Regions from separate parts of the Actinomadura geliboluensis genome, predicted to be linked through region 1. Evidence: riboswitches for the same ligand, from Rfam matches in the RefSeq annotation. Region 1 holds a riboswitch; the other holds the start of a gene.
What was found. Region 1 has a riboswitch for S-adenosylmethionine ahead of ACGFI1_RS41305 (aminotransferase class V-fold PLP-dependent enzyme). Riboswitches for the same ligand answer to the same signal wherever they lie in the genome.

Region 1 (11,182 bases):
CCGAGGTTCTTGTGGAACGCGCCGGCCCGGTAGTCCCAGTAGGTATAAGGGTGCGGGCCCTTCATCGGGGTCGGGACGACGTCGTGGAGGCCCAGCTCGCGGAGTTCGGCGAGGGCCTGCCGTTCGGCGGGCGTGACATGGGTGGAGCCGACGAAGACGGACGGGTCCCAGACGTCGTCGTCGGTGGGGGCCACGTTGTAGTCGCCGGTCGCCATCAGCGGCGCCCCCGCCGGCAGTTCCTCGGCCAGCGCGTCGCGGAGGGCCGCGAACCATTCGAGCTTGTAGCGGTAGTGGACCGACTCCGGGGTGCGGCCGTTCGGCGCGTACAGCGACCAGACCCTTATACCGCCGCATGTGGCGCCGATCGCGCGGGCCTCGGGAACGAGGAGGGCGGGCTCTGTCAGCTTCGCCTGCGCCTCGGCTTCGCCCTCATATACGGGCTCACCGGGAAATCCGTTGGAGACGTCCTCAATGCCGACCCGTGAAAGAACCGCGACGCCGTTCCACCGGCCGTCGCCGTGCGCGGCAGTGGCATAGCCCAACTCCGCGACGTCGGCGGACGGGAACTGGTCCGCGCGGCACTTGATCTCCTGCAGGCAGACGACGTCGGGTTTCGTCTCGTCCAGCCAGGCCAGAAGGCGCGGCAGCCGGGCCTTCACCGAGTTGACGTTCCACGTCGCGAGGCGCATTCCCCCAGCCTGCCATCCGGAGGGCGTGAGTCATCGCGCCGGCGGGGATATCCTGGCGGCTTCTCCTGTCCCCTGCCGGACGGCACCGCGACCCACGCGTGACCGGTAGATTGCGGGTCGGCCTCCTTTGCACGGTTTTCACGCTGCGCTTAGCCCGGCCCTGGAAGGGTGGTCACGTTCGTGATGTCGTCGAACCCGGAGCAAGTGAGGAACCATGTCCGAGGATGACAAGCCCCGGGGCAAGCCGGCGGTCAAGGCGAAGGCGAAGATCCCGAACGCCCAGAGCATCCGCAGCCCCGAATTCACCCCGCACGGCATCAGCGCCGGGCGGGGCAGCGGGCTGAACCGGCCGTCCGCCCCGTCCGCGCTGACCGCCAAGCAGGCGCGCAAGCGGCGGATGATGATGATCGCCGGGATCGTGGTGGCCGCGCTGGCGATCTCCGGCGGCGTGTACTGGTGGGTCAACCGCCCCGACCCGGTGATCGAGGTGACCGGCAAGTTCGCCGCCGAGCCCAAGGTCGAGATCCCGACCAAGCTCGCGCCCGCCACCGGTGTGAAGATCACCAACCCGATCAAGGGCGACGGCCGCGCGGTCGCCGACGGCGACACCGTCTACGTCCAGTTCGCGACCTACAAGTGGTCCAAGGACAAGGACGACGAGAACTCGCGCGTCAAGAGCACCAGCGAGAAGGTCAGCTCGACCTACGAGCAGCAGGCCCAGCAGCCGAGCGGCCCGCGGCCCCTCGTCATCGGCAAGAGCGGCCTGAAGGAGATCGACAAGAACCTGGTCGGCCAGACGGTCGGCAGCCGGGTCGTGCTCCAGCTCCCGCCGTCCAAGGACCTCAGCCAGCTGAGCCCGCAGCAGATCACCGACAAGGACGCGGTGGTGTTCGTCATGGACATCCAGGCCGCCGTCCCGAAGGACCCGAAGCCCGAGGGCACCCCGAAGAAGCTGGACGACAAGAACCTGCCGAAGGTCGAGGACCAGGGCGCCAAGGAGCCCAAGATCACGGTCCCGGACGCGGACGCGCCCGGCAAGCTCCAGGTCAAGACGCTCGTCGAGGGCACCGGCCCGGCGCTCGCCAAGGGCGACGACGCGGTGGTGAACTACGTCGGCAAGATCTGGAAGAGCGGCGACAAGTTCGACTCCAGCTGGGACAACAAGCAGCCCGCGAACTTCCCGATCGGCACCGGGGCGACCATCCCCGGCTTCGACAAGGGCCTCACCGGCGCGAAGGTCGGCAGCCGCGTGCTGCTCGTGCTGCCGCCGGCGGAGGGCTACGGCAAGGAGGGCAGCCCGCCCAAGATCAAGGGCACGGACACCCTGGTGTTCGTCGTGGACATCCTGGCCAAGATCCAGAAGTAGCGCCCGACGGGCGCGTGACGGCGGCGGGGTGCCCGGATCGGGCCCCCGCCGCTCCGCGTTGCGGGAAAGCGCGCATTGCGACGTCCGTCACGACAACCGGCGGCGCGGATTGCCCGTCCTCCTATTGGGCGGGCACCGGGCCGCGCATTGGGCGTCCGGCGCACGGATCCCCTCAGGTATGGTCGGTAACGCATTAATCACGGGGGGCTTGTGAGCGACAGCGAAAAGGTCCCGGAGGGCGACGCGTCCACCGGGGCCGCCGAGGTGGACCTGCACGGCTCCGAGGCGGGGACACCGGCCGACCAGGACGGTCCGGCGACCGCCACGCTGACCGCGGAGGCCGAGGAATCCGCCCCGGACGCCGAATTCACCGGCGAGGACGGCATATCTCAGAACGGCGATAAGGCTCCCGAATCGGGTGACTCCGGCGACGATGCGGGCGAATCGGCGGCCGCGGAGCGCGACCCGGAAGACGCTCCGGAAGGGGCCCCTGAAGGCGACCGGGAAGGCGACCGGGAAGAGGGCGGCGAAACGGCGCCGGGCGAACCAGGTGATCTAGCCGACGAACCGGGCGATCCCGCGGGCGAATCGGCGTCCGCCGGTGTCGGAGCGCCGGACGGCGGTGATACCAAGAGCATGCCCGCCGCCTCGTCCAAGCACGGAGGACCGCCGCCGCCCGGAAGCGACGGCGGCGGAGGCGGCGACGGGAGCGGCGGGGGCCGCGGCCGCGGCCCGCGCAAGCCGCGCAGCCGCAAGGCCCGCATCCTGCGCCGGACGGTCTTCCTGCTGCTCGGGTTCATCGGGTTCTGCGTCGCCGCGTTCGGCGTCGCCTACCTGCTGACCCCCGTCCCGTCCCCGCAGGAGAAGGCGATCGCGCAGGGCCCGACGTTCTACTACGCCGACGGCAAGACCGTGATCGCCAAGACCGGCATCAACCGGGACGCGGTCAAGCTCGACCGGATCCCGGAGAGCACCCGCAACGCGGTCATCGCGGCGGAGAACGGCAGCTTCTACGACGACCCCGGCGTCTCCGTGCAGGGCACGACGCGGGCGTTCTGGTCGACCGTCACCGGGCAGCAGCTGCAGGGCGGGTCCACGATCACGCAGCAGATGGTCCGCAACTACTACGGCGGCATCGGCAAGGAGCGCTCGGTCACCCGCAAGCTCAAAGAAATCATGGTCGCGCTGAAGGTCGACCGGGAGAAGTCCAAGGACTGGATCCTGGAGCAGTACCTCAACACGATCTACTTCGGGCGCAACGCCTACGGGGTGCAGGCCGCCGCGCACGCCTACTACGGCAAGGACGTCTCCGCGCTGACGCCCGCCGAGGGCGCCTACCTCGCCGCGGCGATCCAGCAGCCGAGCAACTTCGCCGACCCGACCGGCGCCCAGCGCACCGCCGCCGAGCAGCGGTGGCGCTCCGTCCTCGGCAACATGGCGCGGGACGGCTACCTGACGTCCGCCGACGCCGCCGCGATGGAGTTCCCGACGCCGGTCAAGCAGAAGATCACCGACGTCCTCAAGGGCCAGAAGGGCTACATGGTCAACGTGGCCAAGAAGGAGCTCACCGAGCGCCGCGGCTACAGCGAGGACGAGCTCAACCGCAGCGGGCTGAAGATCACCACGACGTTCGACAAGCGGCTGATGGACGCGATGAAGCGGGCCGTCAACCAGAACGCCCCCGACGGGATGAGCAAGAAGATCCGCACCGGGGCGGTGTCGGTCGACCCGGCCACCGGGCAGGTGCTCGCCTTCTACGGCGGCCGCGGCTACCTGGAGGAGGCGCTGAGCAGCGCGTTCGGCGACTGGGCGCAGGCCGGGTCCGGGTTCAAGCCGATCGCGCTGGCCGCCGCGCTGGAGGACGGCCGCTCGCTCAGCTCCACCTACGACGGCAGCTCACCGCAGACGTTCGCGGGGTCGTCCATCCGCAACGACAGCAACCAGAGCTTCGGGTCGGTGAACCTCGTCACCGCCACCCAGAACTCGATCAACACCGCCTACGTCAACCTCGGGCAGGACATCGGCACCGAGAAGATCGCCGAGATGGCCGAGAAGATGGGCATCCCGGCGAGCCAGATGACCAAGGCGCAGCGCGGCGCCGCCACGTTCCCGCTCGGCATCGTGTCGCTGCACCCCGTCCAGCAGGCGGGCGTGTTCTCGACGTTCGCGTCCGAGGGCGTGTACCGGGCGCCGTTCGTGGTGAAGGCCGTCACCGACAACGACGACCACAAGCGCACGTTCACCGAGAAGGGCAAGCGGGCGCTCAGCGAGCAGAACGCGCGGGACGCGACGTACGCGATGGAGAAGGTCGTCGAGGGCGGCACCGGGACGGGCGCCCAGCTGCCCGACGGCCGCGACGTCGCGGGCAAGACCGGCACGACCGACAAGGGCAAGGCGATCTGGTTCAACGGGTTCATCCCGCAGATGGCGACGTCGGTCGCGATGTTCCGCAGCGACGGCAAGCCGCTGAACATCCCGGGCTACGGCGCGTACGGCGGGCAGCTCCCCGCGCAGATCTGGCGCACCTACATGACCGACGCCGTCGACATCAAGGACTACGAGCCCAAGTCGTTCGGGTCGCCGTCGATGCGGCCCGGCACCGGCAACGGCCTGCCGAACCGCCCGACCAGCCCGGACGGGCCGCAGCCGCCCCGCACCACCGGGCCGTCCCAGCCGGAGCCGCCCACGGAGGAGCCGGACATCCCGACCCCGCCGACCGGGCTGCCGACCATCATCCAGCCCCCGGACGGCGGAGGCGGCGGTGACGGCGGAGGCGGCGACCCCGGCGGCGGCGGTGACGGCGGAGGCGACGGCGGAGGTGGTGACGGCGGCGGTACCGGCGACGGCGGCGGCGGTGGCCGCATCGGCGGCTGGACCCGCTCCGGCGTGACCGGCTGAGCCCACCCCGGCGTGACCGCCCGCGCCCGCCCGCCTCGCGCGGGCGGGCGCGAGCGGGCGGGCGGGGCTCAGTCGCAGGCCTTGCCGATCTTGGCGGGCGTCTCCTGCATCACCGTGTCGAGCTGGGAGACGTCGCCGGTGCCCACGGCGGGCGCGGCGGCGCGCAGCCTGCCCGCCTCCGCCTTCAGCGCCTTGCTCAGCGCCGCGTCGTCGGCCTGCTTCGCAAGCCCGTCCACGCGTCCGGCGAGCTGCTCGGTCGCCTGCCGCCACTGCGCCGGCTCGGCCGCCGGCACGCTCCGCACCTGGGTGATGTACTGCTGGAACGCCTTCTTCGTGTCGGCGCACACCTGGTCGGTGTTGCCGCCCAGCATCCCGCACCCGCTCAGGGTGCCGAGCACCATCACGCCCCCGGCCAGCGCCCGCGCCACCGCGTACCGCATCGCATCCCCTCCCGCTTGATCCCAGAACGGACCCGCATATAATTCCGCATTAGGTCATGAGCGCCAGCGTCAAGCCCCGGCTTGCTGGCCGGCAACCCTTCGTCCGCGATGGGGTGCCCCGGGTGAGGACCTGGCCGGACGCACCACCGCGTCCCGGCAAGCGCGGATCCCGGCCTGTGTCCCGGGGTCCCTGACCCCGGAAGGTCCCGGCATGCCCACGCTGCTCGCCCGCTCCCCCATCACGCCCGCTGAGACGCGCACCGAGGGGGTCCGGGTTCACCGGATCCCGCGCGTGATCGGGGCGGACGTCCCGGTGCCGCTGCGCGACGGCCGCCGCGTCCCCTACGCCAACCTCGACTACGCCGCCAGCGCACCCTGTCTGGAGGCGGTGCAGGACGCGGTCACCCGCGCGCTGCCGTACTACAGCAGCGTGCACCGCGGTGCGGGCTACGCCTCCCAGGTCACTACCGGCGCCTATGAGGAGGCCCGCGAGACCGTCCGCTCGTTCCTCGGCGCCTGGCGCCGCTCCGCCGTCGTGTTCACCCGCAACACCACCGACTCCATGAACCTGCTCGCGCACGCCGTCCCCGCCGGGACGAGCGTCGTCGTCTTCGAGTCCGAGCACCACGCCTCCCTGCTGCCGTGGAAGCGCGCCGTGCGGCTTCCCGCGCCCGCGACCCCGGCCGAGGCCATCACCGCCGCCGACCGGGCGCTGCGGTCGTGCCCGGTCGAGCCGCGGCTGCTCATCGTCACCGCCGCGTCCAACGTCACCGGCGAGTTGTGGCCGGTCGAGGAGCTGGCGCGGGTCGCGCACCGCAACGGCGCCCGCATCGCGGTGGACGCGGCGCAGCTCGTCCCGCACCGGCCGCTCGACATGACCGCGCTCGGCCTGGACTACGCCGCGTTCTCCGGCCACAAGCTGTACGCGCCGTTCGGCGCCGGCGTGCTCGCCGGGCGCGCCGACTGGCTGCGCGCCGCCGACCCCTACCTGAAGGGCGGCGGGGCGAGCGCGTCGGTCGGCGCGACGACGCGGTGGGCGGCGTCCGCCGAGCAGCGGCACGAGGCCGGGTCGCCGAACGTCCTCGGCGCGATCGCGCTGGCCGCCGCGTGCGAGGCGCTCTCCGCGTCCTTCCCGGACCTCGCCGCGCGGGAGGAGGCGCTCGTCGGACGGCTGCGGGCGGGGCTGGCCGCGATCCCGTCCGTCCGGGAGCTGAGCTTGTGGGGCGGCCGGGCGCCGCGCGTCGGGATCGTGTCGTTCATCGTGGACGGCTGGAACGCGCGCGACGTGGCGCTTACGCTGTCGGAGGAGCACGGCATCGGCGTCCGGGACGGGAAGTTCTGCGCCCACCCCTTCGTCCGGCACCTCGCCGGCGGGGACGCCGCCGCCGTGCGCGCCAGCATCGGCATTGGGACGAGCGAGGAGCACATCGACCGGCTGCTCGCCGCCCTCGCCGGGCTGGCGGCGCGCTGACCTGCGGGGACCCGCGGACGGCCGGGCGAATATGCTCTTTGGTCCTGTTCGCCCATGTAGCGTAGGCAGTCGCGCGGGGACGAGCACGGAGGAAACAGGGGGTGGCGACCGTGGCCGACGCGTGGCGACCCACGTCGGAGCTTGAACACCGGCTTCAGGAGACCGTCCGGGCCGGGGACCAGGAGGGCTACTTCCGCCTCCTCGCGGACAGCGAACTCGTCGTCCCCGTCCCGCCGGAACTGGTGGACGGCGTCCTCGCCAACGAGACGCAGCCGTCGTGGCCGACCCAGGAGGAGGACGGCCGCGTCCACGTGCTGGTCTATACGTCGGCGTCGGCGATGCGCGCCTGCCTCGGGCCGTCCTACCGGCACTTCATGACCGTCCGGTTCGGCGACATCGCCGAGACCTGGCCGGACGCCCGCTGGTGGCTCGCCATCGACGCGCCCGCGCACGGCGTCGGCGCCGTGCTGCCGATCGAGGCGCGGATGCCGGCCTGGTTCGTGCGCCAGGTCGCCGAGGGCGACGGGCGGCCGCCGCGGGTCGGCCGCGCGCCCGCCGCCTGGGAGGAGCTCCGCGACCAGCACCGCGAGCTGCCCCGGCAGTCGCCCCGCCCCGAGTTCCAGCCCGCGAACGACGTCGAGCGCGAGCTGCTGCGGGCCGCCGCGAACAACGACCACGACCTGTTCCTGCAGACGCTCGCGGCCACCGACGTGCTGCTGCCCGTCCCGCCCGACCTCGACTTCGCGCTGCGCCCCGGCCGGCCCGGCTTCCCCTGGCAGACCCGCGAGGTGGACGGCTCCACGGTCGTGCCCGTCTTCACCTCGCCCGAGCGCCTCACGGAGGCGTCGCCGCCGGGCACCGAGTACATCACGCTGCCGTTCACCGTCGTCCTGCGCTACTGGCCGAACCACGACTGGCTCCTCGCCATCAACTCCGGCTCCCCCGCGGGCGGCACCGTCCTCGCCCAGCAGCTCCCCGGCCTCGCCACCTGGGCCGACCAGCGCGCCGCGCAGCGCATGACCGACCGCTTCGAGCCGCAGAACGACATCGAGCAGCGCCTGTTCGACACCGCCCGGCGCCGCGACACCGAGGGCTTCTACAAGATCCTGCTGGGCGCGCAGGTGCTGCTGCCCGCCGACGCCGACACCCCGTGGGGCATCGTCCCCGGCGACCCCGAGTTCCCGTGGCGGCCGATCCCCGTCCACGGCCGGACGTCCATCCAGGTGTTCACGTCGCTGAAGTGGATGAACGACGCCATCGGCTCGTCCCGCTTCATCATGCCGAGCCTGCACGAGATGGTCGCCGCCTGGCCCGACACCGAGTGGACGCTCGTCCTCAACCCGGGCACGCCCATCGACGCGTCGATGCCGGGCGAGCAGCTCCGCACGCTGCGCCTCCCGGCGGCCCCGCCGTCGGCGTCCACGCCCCCGCCGCCGGAGACCCCGGCCGTCCCGGTGGCGCCCGCCGTCCCGCCGGACGCGTCCGCCGACCGCGGCCGCCACGCCGGCCCGCCGCACGAAGACGCACCCGCACCCGCCCCCGAACCGGCTCGCGGCACCGACGCCGGCCACCACGCGGGCTCCCGACACGAAGCCGTTCCCACCGCTCAGGCGGCCCCGCCCGCCGCCCCCGAGCAGGCAGGCGCACACGGCACGGACCTCCTGAGCCAACCCGGCCCCACCGCCCCGCCACCACCGGAAACTCCCCTGGGCGGCCCGACCGGCTCACCGCCGCCCCCTGCCACGACGCCCGGCGAAGGAACCGGCGGCCACTCGCTCCCGCAGCCAGAGGCCCCCTTGGGCGACCCGGCCGACGCACCCGCCCTCCCCAGCGCGGACAGCGCCGGACCCGCGCGCCCGCAGCCGGAGGCCCCCCTGCCCGGCCCGGCGGCCGCACCGGACCCCTCCGTCACGACGCCCGAAGAGCTCGCGCCCCCGCCGCCGCACGACCTCCCGAGCCGTCCAGCGGACACCCCCGGCACGCCCTTCACCAACACCGGCGGCCACACCATGCCGCCACCGGCAGCCCCCTTGACCGGCCCGACCGACGCACCCGCCCCACCCGTGACCAGCACCGGCGGCCACACCACCCCGCCACCGGCAGCCCCCTTGACCGGCCCGACCGACGCACCCCCCGCACCCGTCACCAACACCGGCGGCCACACCACCCCGCCACCGGCAGCCCCCGTGGCCGGTCCGACCGAAGCGCCTGCCACGGCCTTCGGCGGCGACACCGGCGGGCTCCCAGTCCCGCCGTCTGGCGCACCCGCGGGGACGACTCCGTCCGGTGAGGTGCCAGGGCGTCCGGCCGACGCACCCGGTCACGACGTTCCCGCCCCGCACGAGCAGCCGCCGACGGCACTCCCCAACAGCGGACTTCCGGGGCTTCCGGCGGACGCCCCCGGAACGGCCGTCCCGCCCGCGGGCGCTCCGGGCGGCTTCGGAGAGCCCGGCGAGCCCGGGGCTCACCGCGCGGACTTCGGCAGCGCTCCGGCGCAGGGCATCCCGCCGGGCGGACGGGACGCGGGCGCCGAATCCCCGTACGGCGACTTCGGCTCGTCCGACCTCCCGGCCCCCCGTCCCGTCGAGCCCGTACCACCGCCGGTCGAGCCCGTACCACCGCCGGTCGAGCCCGTACCACCGCCGGTCGAGCCCGTACCACCGCCGGTCGAGTCCGTGCCCGCGCCGGTCGAGTCCGTGTCCCCGGTCGAGCCCGTGCCGCCGGTCGAGCCCGTGCGCTCGGCCGAGCCACTGCCGCCGACCGAACCCGCACCGCCGGCCGTGGCCGGTGAAGGCGAGGCGGGTGCGCCGGGGCCGCGCGGTCTGCGGGCCGTCGCGGAGCCCGAGCCGGCGTTCGAGCCCGGGAACCGCATCGACCAGGAGCTCTACGAGGCCGCGTCGAGCGGCGACTCCGACGCGTTCCTGCGGGTGCTGCTGAACGCCAACGTGCTCGTCCCCATCCCGGACGAGGCGCCGCTCGAGGTGACGCCCATACAGCACGAGTTCCGGTGGGACGCGGCGCTGCGCGACGAGTCGTCCGTGCGGGTGTTCACGTCGCTGGTGCGGCTGCGCGAGGTGCTGCCCGAGTCGCGTTTCGTGTACGCCGACTTCCGCGAGCTGATCGGCGCGTGGCCCCGCGAGGACTGGGCGATGCTCCTCAACCCGGGCACGCGCATCGGGGCGTCGCTGCAGGGCGACCAGGTGCGGGCGCTCAGCGAGTGGGCGGTGCGGGTCGGGCTCGTCCCGGCGCGGCCCGAGGTTCCGCTTCTGCCGCCGCCGCGTCCGGAGCCCGAACCGGAACCGGAGCCGCAGCCGGAGCCGGTGCGGCTGCCGTCCGACCTGGACGACCGCGTCTCGTCCCCCACCATCATGCAGAAGGTCGTCCCGCACGGGCTCGTCTCCTGGTACCTGGAGCAGGGCTACGACCGGGTCGGCGGGTTCGTGCACTCCACCGGCGACGTCGCCGAACTGCAGACGCCCGGCCAGTTGTACGAGACGCTCGGGCTGCTGTACGACGGCTCCCCGTTCTCAGTCACCGACGACGGCGTGTACGTCATCCGGTGGCCCGCCTACTGCCCCGACCTCTACCGCGTCCCCTTCGGCGGACGCGACGAGGCGGAACTGGCCGCGTGGGGCGAGTCCGGCTGGGTCATCGAGCGGCCGCCGTTCCTCGGCGGCGGTTTCGCCCCGGGAAGCGCCGGCTCCATCCGCGAGTACAAGGTGGACAGCGCCCGGCTCCCGTACGGGGCGGAGATGTACTACCTCGGCCGCGACCGGACCGAGCGGTTCGTGGCGATGTACGACCCCGACCGGCTCGCCTGGCTGCGGCCGGAGGCGAGCCACGAGGGCGGCGACGGACGGACGGAGGCCGCGCAGTGATCCGGGACGGGTACGTCGCGCGCTGGCTCGGCCGCGACTTCGAGGCCGCGCCGGGCGCCGACGGGGAGGTCCGGCTGTACGCGCCGGGCCCGACCGACGGCTTCGAGGAACTGCGGCCCGGCCGGTACCGCCGAATCGTCCCCGCGTCCGAGATCGAGGACCTCCGGTACGTCCGGACGACCTGCCGCTGGCGCGGCGAACGGTTCGTCATCGTCGGCGAGCATGAAAGCTGGCTGCGCGTCGAGTACACGGGAGGACGCGCCCCCGTCGCCGAGAACATGGGTCTCGACCGCATCGACCAGGGCGTCTGGCAGGCGTGGGCTCCCGCCACCGACGTCGAGGACGTCCGGGAAGAGATGATCTAACCCCCGTCGGGGTTGATTTGGCCCGCGGATGCGTGTTCGCTTGACTGTCGAGGCGACCCCTCGGGCTGTGCATAT
Region 2 (11,182 bases), on a different contig from region 1:
CAGCCGCATGTGCGCGGACCGCGTCACTTCCCGACCTCCGCGCCCTCGTCATGCGACGGCGTCCAACCGGCGATCCTGCCAACGCCGGACGCGCAGGGGAAGCTCTTTCCCGGTCCGGGCCCGCCCACCGGCCGTGCCGGGCCCGGACGGCGGGTCGCTGACCTGCGGGAACGGGAGTCAAGGCATCCTTCGAGAAATACTTCTGTTCCGGTCAAGCGCGCTCTGAGCAGGCCGTGGGGCCACCCTCCGGCCGATGTGGTGATCGCTTGCTCGGCTTGGGCTCGGGGCTCCGCCCATCAGGAGGACCAGGTCGCCGCCAGTGGACGGGTCATTCGATCGGCCAGTCCTTGGACTCGTACAGCATCAGGTCGATCGCGAGCGGGGCGGCGACCACCAGGACCCGGAGCGGGTCGGCGAGCGGCCGGAAGATCTCCAGCGAGTACCGGTCGGCGGTCGTCAGCGCCTCCGTGGCGGCGCCCTTCCATTTCTTGTCGAGCTGCGCGACGTGGTTCCCGTGGACGTCCAGCACTGGGAACTTGCGGCCGAATCGGCTGCCGTTCAGGTGGCCGATGGGACGTTCCGCCGCGTCCAGCAGCGCGTAGTCGTAGCGCTCGCGGTTCTGCACCGACCCGATGTGGACGCCCTCGGCGGTGTTCACCCGGGTCCTTCTCTTGTTCTCCTTGTCCACGATGAGCAGCGGGACGCCCCGGGCGTCCTCGACATGGACGATCCGGCGGCCGTCGCTGCCGCCGAGGGCCGTCCTGACCGCCTGCCGGAGCAGCGACACATCGCGCTCCTCCGCCGCGGCGAGCAGCCTCCCGCGGCCGTCGGAGACCTTGTACCGGGAACGGGCCGCCGGCGCGCCGCGCGGCTGGTCGATTCGCAGTACCGGGGAGTTGAACAGGTCGGTCATGCGCCCGAATGATGGCAGCACCACCACGGCTCGCGGAACCGGTGCCGCACCGCCTCCCGCCCTCGTCCGCCGTGATGGTCCTCCGGACGCCGGGCGCACAAAAGGGGCGGCCCGCGGGGCCGCCCCTCTCATGTCGCGTCGGTTACGCGTCGCCGATCAGAAGTCCATGCCGCCGGCGTCGGGCATGCCGCCCGCCGGGGCCGGGTTCTTCTCGGGCTTCTCGGCGATGACGGCCTCGGTGGTCAGGAACAGCGCGGCGATCGACGAGGCGTTCTGCAGCGCGGACCGGGTCACCTTGGCCGGGTCGAGGATGCCCGACTCGAACATGTTGACGTACTCGCCGGTGGCGGCGTTCAGGCCCTCACCCGGGGTGAGGTTGCGGACCCGCTCCACCACGACGCCGCCCTCGAGGCCGGCGTTCACGGCGATCTGCTTCAGCGGCTCCTCCAGAGCGCGCTTGACGATGTTGGCACCGGTGGCCTCGTCGCCCGCGAGCTCCAGCTTGTCGAACGCCTTGGTGCCGGCCTGCAGCAGCGCGACGCCACCGCCGGGGACGATGCCCTCCTCGACCGCGGCCTTGGCGTTGCGGACGGCGTCCTCGATGCGGTGCTTGCGCTCCTTGAGCTCGACCTCCGTCGCGGCGCCGGCCTTGATGACCGCGACACCGCCCGCGAGCTTGGCCAGGCGCTCCTGGAGCTTCTCGCGGTCGTAGTCGGAGTCGGTGTTGTCGATCTCGGTGCGGATCTGGTTGACCCGGCCCGCGATCTCGTTGGCGTCACCGGCGCCGTCCACGATGGTGGTCTCGTCCTTGGTGATGACGACCTTGCGGGCGCGGCCCAGCATGTCGGTCGTGGTGTTCTCGAGCTTGAGACCCACGTCCTCGCTGATGACCTGGCCGCCGGTCAGCGTGGCGATGTCGCCCAGCATGGCCTTGCGGCGGTCGCCGAAGCCCGGGGCCTTCACGGCCACGGACTTGAAGATCCCGCGGATCTTGTTGACGACCAGGGTGGCCAGGGCCTCGCCCTCGACGTCCTCCGCGATGATCAGCAGCGGCTTGCCGGACTGCATGACGCCCTCGAGGACGGGCAGCAGGTCCTTGTTGGCCGACGCCTTGCCCTGAACGATCAGGATGTACGGGTCCTCGAGGACCGCCTCCATCCGCTCGGGGTCGGTCACGAAGTAGTGCGAGATGTAGCCCTTGTCGAAGCGCATCCCCTCGGTGAGCTCGAGCTCCAGACCGAAGGTCTGGCTCTCCTCGACCGTGATGACGCCTTCCTTGCCGACCTTGTCCATCGCCTCGGCGATCATCTCGCCGATCTGCGGGTCGCCCGCGGAGATGGACGCCGTGGAGGCGATCTGCTCCTTGGTCTCCACGTCCTTGGCCAGCTTGGACAGCTCCTCGCTGACCCGCTCGACCGCGGCCTCGATGCCCCGCTTCAGCGACATCGGGTTCGCGCCCGCGGCCACGTTCCGCAGACCCTCGCGCACCAGCGCCTGGGCCAGCACGGTCGCGGTGGTGGTGCCGTCACCCGCGACGTCGTCGGTCTTCTTGGCGACCTCCTTGACGAGCTCCGCGCCGATCTTCTCCCACGCGTCCTCGAGCTCGATCTCCTTGGCGATCGACACACCGTCGTTGGTGATCGTGGGGGCGCCCCACTTCTTCTCCAGCACGACGTTGCGACCCTTCGGACCAAGGGTCACCTTTACGGCATCGGCCAGCTGGTTCATGCCGCGCTCGAGACCGCGACGGGCCTCCTCGTCGAACGCGATCATCTTTGCAGCCATAGGCTCCAGTCCTCCCGGAACAAGGTGGCTTAGACGGATCGAGCCGACGCCCGCGACGGACGGCCCCCGCCGACGACTTCCATTCCGCCGCCGGACTGAGGCCTCATCGCCCCGACCCAGACTGTGAAGCTGTCACTCTCCACAGCAGAGTGCCAACCGTTTGTTTAGCACTCTACCCTGCCGAGTGCAAGCGCCACACATCCTCGCCGGGGGAAGGTTCACCTACCCGTCCAGACCCGTTCTCACCTGCGACGGGAGCTTTTCCGGGAGTCTCACGGGTGTGTCGCCGCGCCCCTCTGAACGTGCTCGTCCAGCGGCAACGACGTCCTGTTCCGCGCGTTCGGCAGCGGAGGTGGGAGGGGTCCAGGCCGCTACCGGACGCGCCGGCGGCCGCGCCGCGACGGTCAGGAGCGGCGCCGCGAGGAACTCGACCCTCGCTTGATGCGAGCCGCCCTCCGCTCGGACAGGTGACGGAGGAGCAGGCGAAGCACGACCAACGCCGCCTCGCGTCGCTCCGGCGTCCTCGACCACACCGCCGGGACGATGACGACGGCGATGAGAGTGAAGAGGATCAGAGCGACAAGACACGCCCCGAGCCCGGGGAGCAGCGCGATGTTTCCGAAATTATTCTGGGCCTCGCCCATGAAGACCTCCGGGCAGCAGAAAAGCAGCTCCGAAGGTCTCTCCCGCCGTGCGAACGCCACGGCCGAACGGCCCGGTCCGCCATGGACGGACGTGATGACGGGCTCGCCACTTTGGGGATACTCCCCTTCCGGGAGGTAAGCCTAGCCCGTCGCCTCTGGCCGTGCCCCGGGTGGCACGGAACAGTCACGGAACGGACAGCCTCGTGGGCCGGTCCTGTAGGGACGCACGCTGCCCGTGCACGTAGGAGACGAGGTTGCGTACCTCCTCCGCTGGCGGGGCGTAGCCATCCCGCCTGCTCCGCTGCCGCCGCCACCGCGCGGGCATCGGCGAAGCCCCCGAAGTTCGGAACGTTGATCGATGAGCGCATCCTGGCTTGCTGCCGTCCGTCAGCGAACGAGGCGGCTCATTAACGAGTTCACGCACGAACTGGTTCTCGACGGACGGATGCTCACCTTGTCACTCAATGACAGTTGCTCGGCACCTGGCTTTTGGGCGCTTTCGGAGAACGCGTTTGCGGCGACGTCTGCCCGGTCAATCTGGTCGCATTGAGAAGGGCCGGCAGATGAGTTTCTAGCGGCGCTTCAGAGCAACTCGTGATCCGGATTAGAGGGCGATGGGACGATAGGCGAGGATCTCGTCGGCGCTTTGTTCGGGGTCGTCGAGGTCCGTCGGGATATGCCGGGCGCGCTGCCTCCAGGGCGAACTCGTCGAGAGTGCGCTAGTCGCGGTAATCCGTGAAGTCACGGGCGGCGTAGCTGTGCCCGGCCCGGTCGGGCCGGAGATGCTAGAGAGCGGTGCGGGTTTGGTCGGAGAAATCGTCCACTACCTGCGCTGCTGCTTCGACCAGGGCCTTGCCCGTCGGGTCGCCGGTCACTGTCCAGACTTCGCGGTCCTCCTCCTCGACGTCCGTAACGCCGGGGACGGCGCTCAGTGCGTCGGCGATGCGGTGGCGCAGTTCGGATTCGAGGGGGTCAGTGCGGATGAATTCCATGACCCAGACGCTGACGTGCCACCACGGGCCCTCGCGGAGTTTGGAAGCCGATACGGCGCGCAGGTCCGGCTCGTCGGTCTTGCGCAGCCACTCTTCGGCTATCGCGGAGTCGAGTGGCTGAACCTGCTGGATGTCGTCGCTCACGCGGTGGAGGCTATCGGTGCGCGTCCCTTATTCGGGGAGCAGTGCGCGGACGGTCGCCAGGCGTTCGCGGTGGTCCGCCAGCCAGTCGTCGGCGACTTCGATCGTGAGTTCCACGGTCACCAGGAAAGAGTGCGAGTCGACTACGGCCACGTGAACGCGGTCGTAGTCATCGATTTCCAGGTGGATCTCGGTCGCGCGCTGGCCCTCACGCCAGGCGGCGTCGCCTCCCTGTGCCAGGGTGTCGAGGACCTTTTCCCAGGCGGTGAGGTCTTCGGCGTCCAGCCAGGTTTTGATGCCGCCGCTGACGAAATAGCTGCCGACCTCGATCTCTCCGGTGAGGCCGTGGCTCTCCTGGCCCGTCACCCGCAGCACGACGCTGTTCCCGAGGTCGTCGGCGAGGTTGATCAGTTCCGCTGGCACCGCGCCATCGTAGACCCGCGCCCGGCCCCGTGCGGACGGGACCGGGCGGCGGGCGGGGCGTCAGCCTCCGGCGACGGCGGGGATGATCGAGATCTGCGCGCCGTCGGGGGTGGCGGTGTCGAGGCCGTCGGCGAAGCGGACGTCCTCGTCGCCGACGTAGACGTTGACGAAGCGGCGGATCTTGCCGGCGTCGTCCAGGATGCGGGCGGAGATGCCGGCGTAGCTCGCCTCCAGGTCGGCGACGACGGCGCGCAGGGTCGCGCCCTCCGCCTTCACCTCGGACTCGCCGCCGGTGTAGGTCCGCAGGATCGTCGGGATGCGCACGGAAACGCTCATGGGTGCTCCTTTTCTCAGGCGAGGCCGGCGGCGCGGAACGCCTCCAGGGACGGGGCGATGTTCGCGGACGGTGCGACGACCGGGGCGACGGCGTCCAGGGTCTTCAGCCCGTCCCCGGAGTTGATGATCACGGTCTCGGCGGCGGGGTCGAGGGTGCCCGCGTCGATCAGCTTGCGGAGGGTGGCGACGGTGACGCCGCCGGCGGTCTCGCCGAAGATGCCCTCGGTGCGGGCGAGGAGGCGGATGCCCTCGACGACCTCGGCGTCGGTGACATCCTCGACGGCGCCGTTGGTGCGGCGGGCGACGTCCAGGACGTAGGGGCCGTCGGCCGGGTTGCCGATGGCGAGGGACTTGGCGATCGTGTCCGGCTTCACCGGGCGGACGACGTCGTGCCCGGCCTTGAACGCGGCGGCGACCGGGTCGCAGCCGGCGGCCTGGGCGCCGAACACGCGGTACGGGCGGTCCTCGACCAGGCCGAGCTTGATCAGCTCCTGGAACGCCTTGTCGATCTTGGTGAGCTGGGAGCCGGACGCGACCGGGACGACGATCTGGTCCGGGAGCCGCCAGCCGAGCTGCTCGGCGATCTCGTAGCCGAGCGTCTTGGAGCCCTCGGCGTAGTAGGGCCGGACGTTGACGTTGACGAACGCCCAGTCGTCCTGCTCCCCGGCGATCTCCGAGGCGAGCCGGTTGACGTCGTCGTAGTTGCCGTCGACCGTCACGAACGTCCCGCCGTACACGGCCGTCGTGATGATCTTCTGGGCTTCGAGGTTGGACGGGACGAACACGGCGCTGCGGATCCCGGCGCGGGCCGCGGCGGCGGCGACCGCGTTGGCGAGGTTGCCGGTGGACGGGCAGGCCAGCACCTTGAAGCCGAGTTCGCGGGCGGCGGCGAGCGCGACGGCGACGACGCGGTCCTTGAACGAGTGGGTCGGGTTGCCGCTGTCGTCCTTCACCCACAGGCTCTGCAGGCCGAGGCTCTCGGCGAGGTTGTCGGCGCGGACGAGCCGGGTCAGGCCGGGCTCGGTGTTGGGGGTGTCGGCGACGTTCGCCGGGACGGGCAGCAGCCCGCGGTACCGCCAGATGTTGCGGGGCCCGGACGCGATGGACTCCCGGGTGACGCCCTGGAAGTCGTAGGCGATCTCCAGGGGGCCGAAACACTCTTCACAGGCGTAGAAAGGGCCGAGATCGCGGGTGGTGCCGCATTCGCGGCAGACGAGCGCGGTCGCGGGTCCGAGGTCTGTGGCAGGCGTGAGTGCCATGAAGCGAGGCCTTTCTCCCCATCTTCCCTGCGCCACCTTGGTCGCAGGCCGGAGTTGGCACCATCTCCCGGCCGGCCTCGCAGGATCGCGACGCGCCACAGCCGGGTGGTTGCCGGGGCTTCGCAGGGCCGGTCCCTCCACCCCTCTGGATGAGCGGTATTCAGTTGTCGTCACGAGTGCTTTGAACTCGTATGCGTGACTTTACATGAACTGACCGGATGCCAGACAGCCGGGTCCACCGGTTGAGACGGTACCCGGATGAGGTCTTGATCACGCCGCCGACCCCTCGCGCGCGGGGCGCTGGGTCGGGTCGAGGAACACGTGCCGGATGATCGGGATCCGCTCGCGGAGCCGCCGGTCGATCTCGCCGGCGACGTCCTCGGCCTGGTCGGCGCTGATCGCGTCGGAGAAGTTGACCTTGGCGGCGACGAGCAGCTGCTCGGGCCCGAAGTGCATGGTGAGCAGCTCGTCCACGCCGGTCACGCCGGGCGCGCGGAGGATCTCCGCGCGGATCACGCGCTGGTCGGCGGGGTCGGCGGCCCGCCCGATGAGCAGGACGGAGCTCTCCCGGCCGATCAGCAGCGCGAGCCCGGCGAGCAGCACGCCGATGAGGACGGACGCGAGCCCGTCCCAGAAGTCCGACCCGGTCAGCTGCCGCAGCACCAGCCCGCCGGCGGCGAGCGCGAGGCCGACCATCGCGGCGCTGTCCTCGAACAGCGCGGTCTTGAACGTCAGGTCGGGCGACCGGCGGACGTGCTCGACGAGGTCGCGGCCGTTCTCGCGGGTCTCCTTGCGGGCCTGGTAGAAGGCGCGTATCCAGGACGTGCCCTCCAGCACGGCGGCGAGGGCGAGGACGGCGTAGGCGAGCCAGACCGCGGTGCCGGTGCCGCCGTGACCGGTCATGGTCAGCACGCCCTCGAAGATCGAGAACCCGGCGCCGGCGATGAAGATGCCGAACGCGGCGAGCAGCGACCAGACGTACCGCTCGTTGCCGTAGCCGAAGGGGTGCCGCCGGTCGGGGGGGCGTTCGCTGCGCCGCAGCGAGGCGAGGAGGAAGGACTGGTTGAGGGTGTCCGCCACGGAGTGGGCGCTCTCGGCGAGCATCGCGCTGGATCCGGCCAGCAGGCCGGCGACCAGCTTGACGATCGCGAGGACGAGGTTGGCCGCTCCGGCGACGAGCACGGTCTTCGTCGTCTCGGACCTGCTCATCCGAATCGGTTACCCCGCGCGCCGCCCGCTAATCGCGCCGGATCCGGCCGCCGCGGGGGCTTGCGGCGCCCGTGGTGCAAACCACGCGGGTCACTGTGGAGCGCCTGCGTCCCAACTGAGACCCTGCCGGTATGAGCCAAGTGCTGGTGGCGTCCAACCGAGGCCCTGTGTCGTTCTCGCTGTCGGAGGACGGGGAGCTGGCCATGCGGCGCGGTGGGGGCGGGCTGGTGTCGGGCTTGGCCGCCGTCACGGGCGCCCCGCGCGACCCTGGGCCGCCACGTCCCGCGCAGCAGGCGGAGGCGCCTTCTTCAGCCGCGGACGTGCTGTGGGTGTGCGCGAGCCTCGGTGAGGGCGATCGGACTGCTGCTCGCCGTTCACCGGACGGCCGCATAGACCTGGCGGGTTACGACACCGGTGGCGCGGCCGTACGGATGCTCGACATCCCGGAGGCGACCTTCGACCGTGCGTACAACGGCGTGGCCAACTCGACGCTGTGGTTCGTCCACCACCTGCTGTACGACACCCCGCGCAGCCCTCATTTCGACGCGCGCGCACGGCGTGACTGGCAGTCCTATGAGGCGTACAACGCGGCCTTCGCGGACGCCTTGGCACGGGACGCCTCCCATGGCGCGAAGGCGGCGATCCAGGACTACCACCTGTCGCTCGCTCCGCGGATGCTGCGGGACCGTCGGCCCGACTTGAGGATCGTCCACTTCTCCCACACGCCTTGGGCGCCGCCTGAGTACTTCAGGCTGCTGCCGGACGACATCGGGGCGCAGGTCCTGATGGGCATACTCGGCGCCGACCACGCCGGGTTCCTCACTGAGCGGTGGGCTTCGGCGTTCCTCGACTGCTGCGAACTGCTTCCGGGTGCGCGCGTCGACCGGTCGGCCCGGACCGTCACCTGCGCAGGGCACACCACACACGTGGGCGTCCATGGCCTCGGCGTGGACGAGGCGGCACTGCGCAAGCGCGCGTCCCAGCAGGACGTAGTGGAGCGGGCCCGCGCGCTGAAGGAGCAAGTGGGCGACCGCCAGCTCATCGTGCGGATCGACCGGACCGAACTGTCGAAGAACATCGTGCGCGGCCTCGCCGCCTACCGGGAGATGCTCGTCAACCATCCCGAGTGGCGCGGGCGCGTGGTGCATCTGGCGTTCGCCTATCCGTCGCGCTACGACCTGCCCGAGTACCGCGAGTACACCGCGGCCGTCCAGCGAATGGCCGCGCAGATCACCGAGGAGTTCGGCACGGCCGACTGGGATCCGCTGATCCTCCAGGTGAACGACGACTATCCGCGGTCGCTCGCCGCCTACGGCCTGGCGGACGTCCTGCTGGTCAACCCCATCCGGGACGGCATGAACCTGGTGGCGAAGGAAGGGCCCGTCCTGTCGGAGCAGGGCTGCGCGCTCGTTCTCTCACGGGAGGCGGGGGCGGCGTCCGAATTGTCGGAGGACGCCCTGATGGTCAACCCGTACGACGTGTCGCAGACGGCGGAGACCCTGCACCAGGCGCTGCTGATGCCGCGCGGGCTGCGGTCCGAGCGCTGCGCCCGCCTCGCCGCCGCCGCGGCGGCCCTCCCGCCGCAGCGCTGGTTCGCCGACCAGCTCGCCGCCCTGGACTGACCCGCGGCGCGCTGCGGGCGCGTCAGCCGGCGCTGGTGGACGTCTCGGTTGGCAGCTTGCACTCGACCGGGTTCGGCTCGTGGCGCTGCTTCCAGCGCTCGCGCAGCGCGTCCTTGCTCTGCGCCATCCGGCGGTGGGCGCTGACCCGGGTGAAATGGGCGAGCTGCGACGCGGGCGGCTTCGGCAGGCCGCTCGGCTCGTAGCCGTACTCGGCGAGCCGCTCCCCGAACGCGGCCTCCGCCAGGCTGATCTCCCAGGGGTCGAGCCGCTCCGCCCACGACCCGATGCGGCCCGTGTTGACGGCGTCGTGCGTCCGGCCGTGCCACCGCTTGCGGGACGGGACGGTCCGCCGCGCGAGCCCCTCCGGATGCGTCATCACCGGGTCGAAGTCCTCGCCGAGGAACCCGCAGAGCCGCGCCAGCTCGTCGGCGGGGTCCGCGACGAGCCGCTCGTACTGCAGCTCGTAGTAGGTGTCGGGGCCGAGGCGGTGCGCGAGCCGGCGGCCCTGGTCGATCGTCTCCCGCCAGAGCGAGATGGCGTGGTGGACGTCGCCGTCGTACCAGGGCATCTCCAGCAGCGAGGCGACGCAGTCCCGGCCGTCCCGGACGAGGTGGACGAACTGCGCGTCCGGGAACATCCGCAGCAGCGTGCTCGCGTACCGGGCGTAGCTCGGCCGCTTGTCGCCCCAGCGCGGCTTGCCGTGCAGCCGCGCGTAGGCGCGGAAGACGGTGCCGAGCGCGGAGCCGAGCGTGGGCGGCCCGGCGACGATCTCCTCGATGACCGCGTCGGCGTCCAGGCCGAGGGCGTGCACCTTGGTCGACCGGTCGCCCATGATCCACTCCGCGAGGGCGCGCCTGTTCTTGCTCTCCGCGAGGTCACCGAAGTCGCACCGCCCCGTATAGGCGGGGAGCACGAACTTCGTCTCCCCCGGGATCGCGATGCGCGGGTGCGAGTGGAGCATCAGCCGCAGCAGCGTCGTCCCCGAGCGGGCGCAGCCGAGGACGAAGATCGGGCGGTCGTGACGGGAGGCCGGTCCTGATGGCATGCACCGATGCTGGTGGACGCGCGCATGCCGCGGCCTGCGTTCTTGACGCACCGTGACCGGTCGATGACCGACCCTTGACGGCCGGCCCGGCGCCGCCGGGCCGCACCGCCGACCGTCAGGTGTAGGACTCGCCCAGCGTCTGCCTGACCTGCTTGCGCGCCTCGTGGATGCGGGACTTGACCGTGCCGAGCGGCAGCTTGAGCTGCTCGGCGATCTCCGCGTACTCCAGCTGGGACACGTCCCGCAGGACGAGGGCCTGGATGAGGTCGGGCTTGCGGGCCTCCAGGTCCTCCATGGCGTCGAGGATGTCGACCCGGGAACCGGCGATGACGCTGGTGCGGCGCGGGTCGGGGCGCTGCTGGGGCAGCTCGCCCGCCTGCTCGACCGAGCGCCGCTTCAGCGACCGGTAGGTGGAGCGGGCGGAGTTGGCGACGACCACGTGCAGCCAGGTGCTGAACCGCGACCGGCCCTCGAACCGGTGGATGTTGCGCGCGACCTGGAGCAGTGCGTCCTGGCATGCCTCCTCGGCGTCCTGCCGGCACGGCAGGAACCGCGAACTGTGCCGCAGCACGTCCGGCTCGATCTTGCGGAGGAGCTCGTTGAGCGCGCCCTGGTCGCCCTGGGCGGCCCTCACCGCCAGCTCCTCGGTCCTCTCGTCGAATGCCATGCCGCCTCATTGCTCGTTCGCGGGGTCACCCCGTTTGCTGGGATGATACGGGAGTGTCTTTCCCACCAGCTGTAGGCCGTTACCGAATCGATCGCGTCCTGGGTTCGGGGGCGTTCGCCTCGGTGTGGCTGGGGCACGACGACGCC

Region 2: it holds a riboswitch for S-adenosylmethionine, as region 1 does, so the genes downstream of both, thrC (threonine synthase) here and ACGFI1_RS41305 (aminotransferase class V-fold PLP-dependent enzyme) in region 1, are expected to answer to the same signal.

Annotation. Positions count from the first base shown of each region.
Region 1 covers NZ_JBICUA010000019.1:50,697-61,878, forward strand. The annotation lists gene ACGFI1_RS41285 (exodeoxyribonuclease III) at 1-689, opposite strand, end outside; gene ACGFI1_RS41290 (FKBP-type peptidyl-prolyl cis-trans isomerase) at 904-2,055, shown strand; gene ACGFI1_RS41295 (transglycosylase domain-containing protein) at 2,266-4,953, shown strand; gene ACGFI1_RS41300 (hypothetical protein) at 5,022-5,393, opposite strand; SAM riboswitch class IV at 5,446-5,562, shown strand; gene ACGFI1_RS41305 (aminotransferase class V-fold PLP-dependent enzyme) at 5,605-6,864, shown strand; gene ACGFI1_RS41310 (SseB family protein) at 6,966-10,742, shown strand; gene ACGFI1_RS41315 (hypothetical protein) at 10,739-11,107, shown strand.
Region 2 covers NZ_JBICUA010000025.1:33,100-44,281, reverse strand. The annotation lists gene ACGFI1_RS44285 (phospholipid scramblase-related protein) at 329-913, opposite strand; gene groL (chaperonin GroEL) at 1,070-2,698, opposite strand; gene ACGFI1_RS44275 (hypothetical protein) at 4,128-4,478, opposite strand; gene ACGFI1_RS44270 (DUF5959 family protein) at 4,506-4,898, opposite strand; gene ACGFI1_RS44265 (MoaD/ThiS family protein) at 4,959-5,234, opposite strand; gene thrC (threonine synthase) at 5,249-6,493, opposite strand; SAM riboswitch class I at 6,509-6,649, opposite strand; gene ACGFI1_RS44255 (cation diffusion facilitator family transporter) at 6,764-7,702, opposite strand; gene ACGFI1_RS44250 (alpha,alpha-trehalose-phosphate synthase (UDP-forming)) at 7,834-9,324, shown strand; gene ACGFI1_RS44245 (sulfotransferase family protein) at 9,347-10,369, opposite strand; gene ACGFI1_RS44240 (RNA polymerase sigma factor) at 10,485-11,036, opposite strand; gene ACGFI1_RS44235 (serine/threonine-protein kinase) at 11,030-11,182, shown strand, end outside.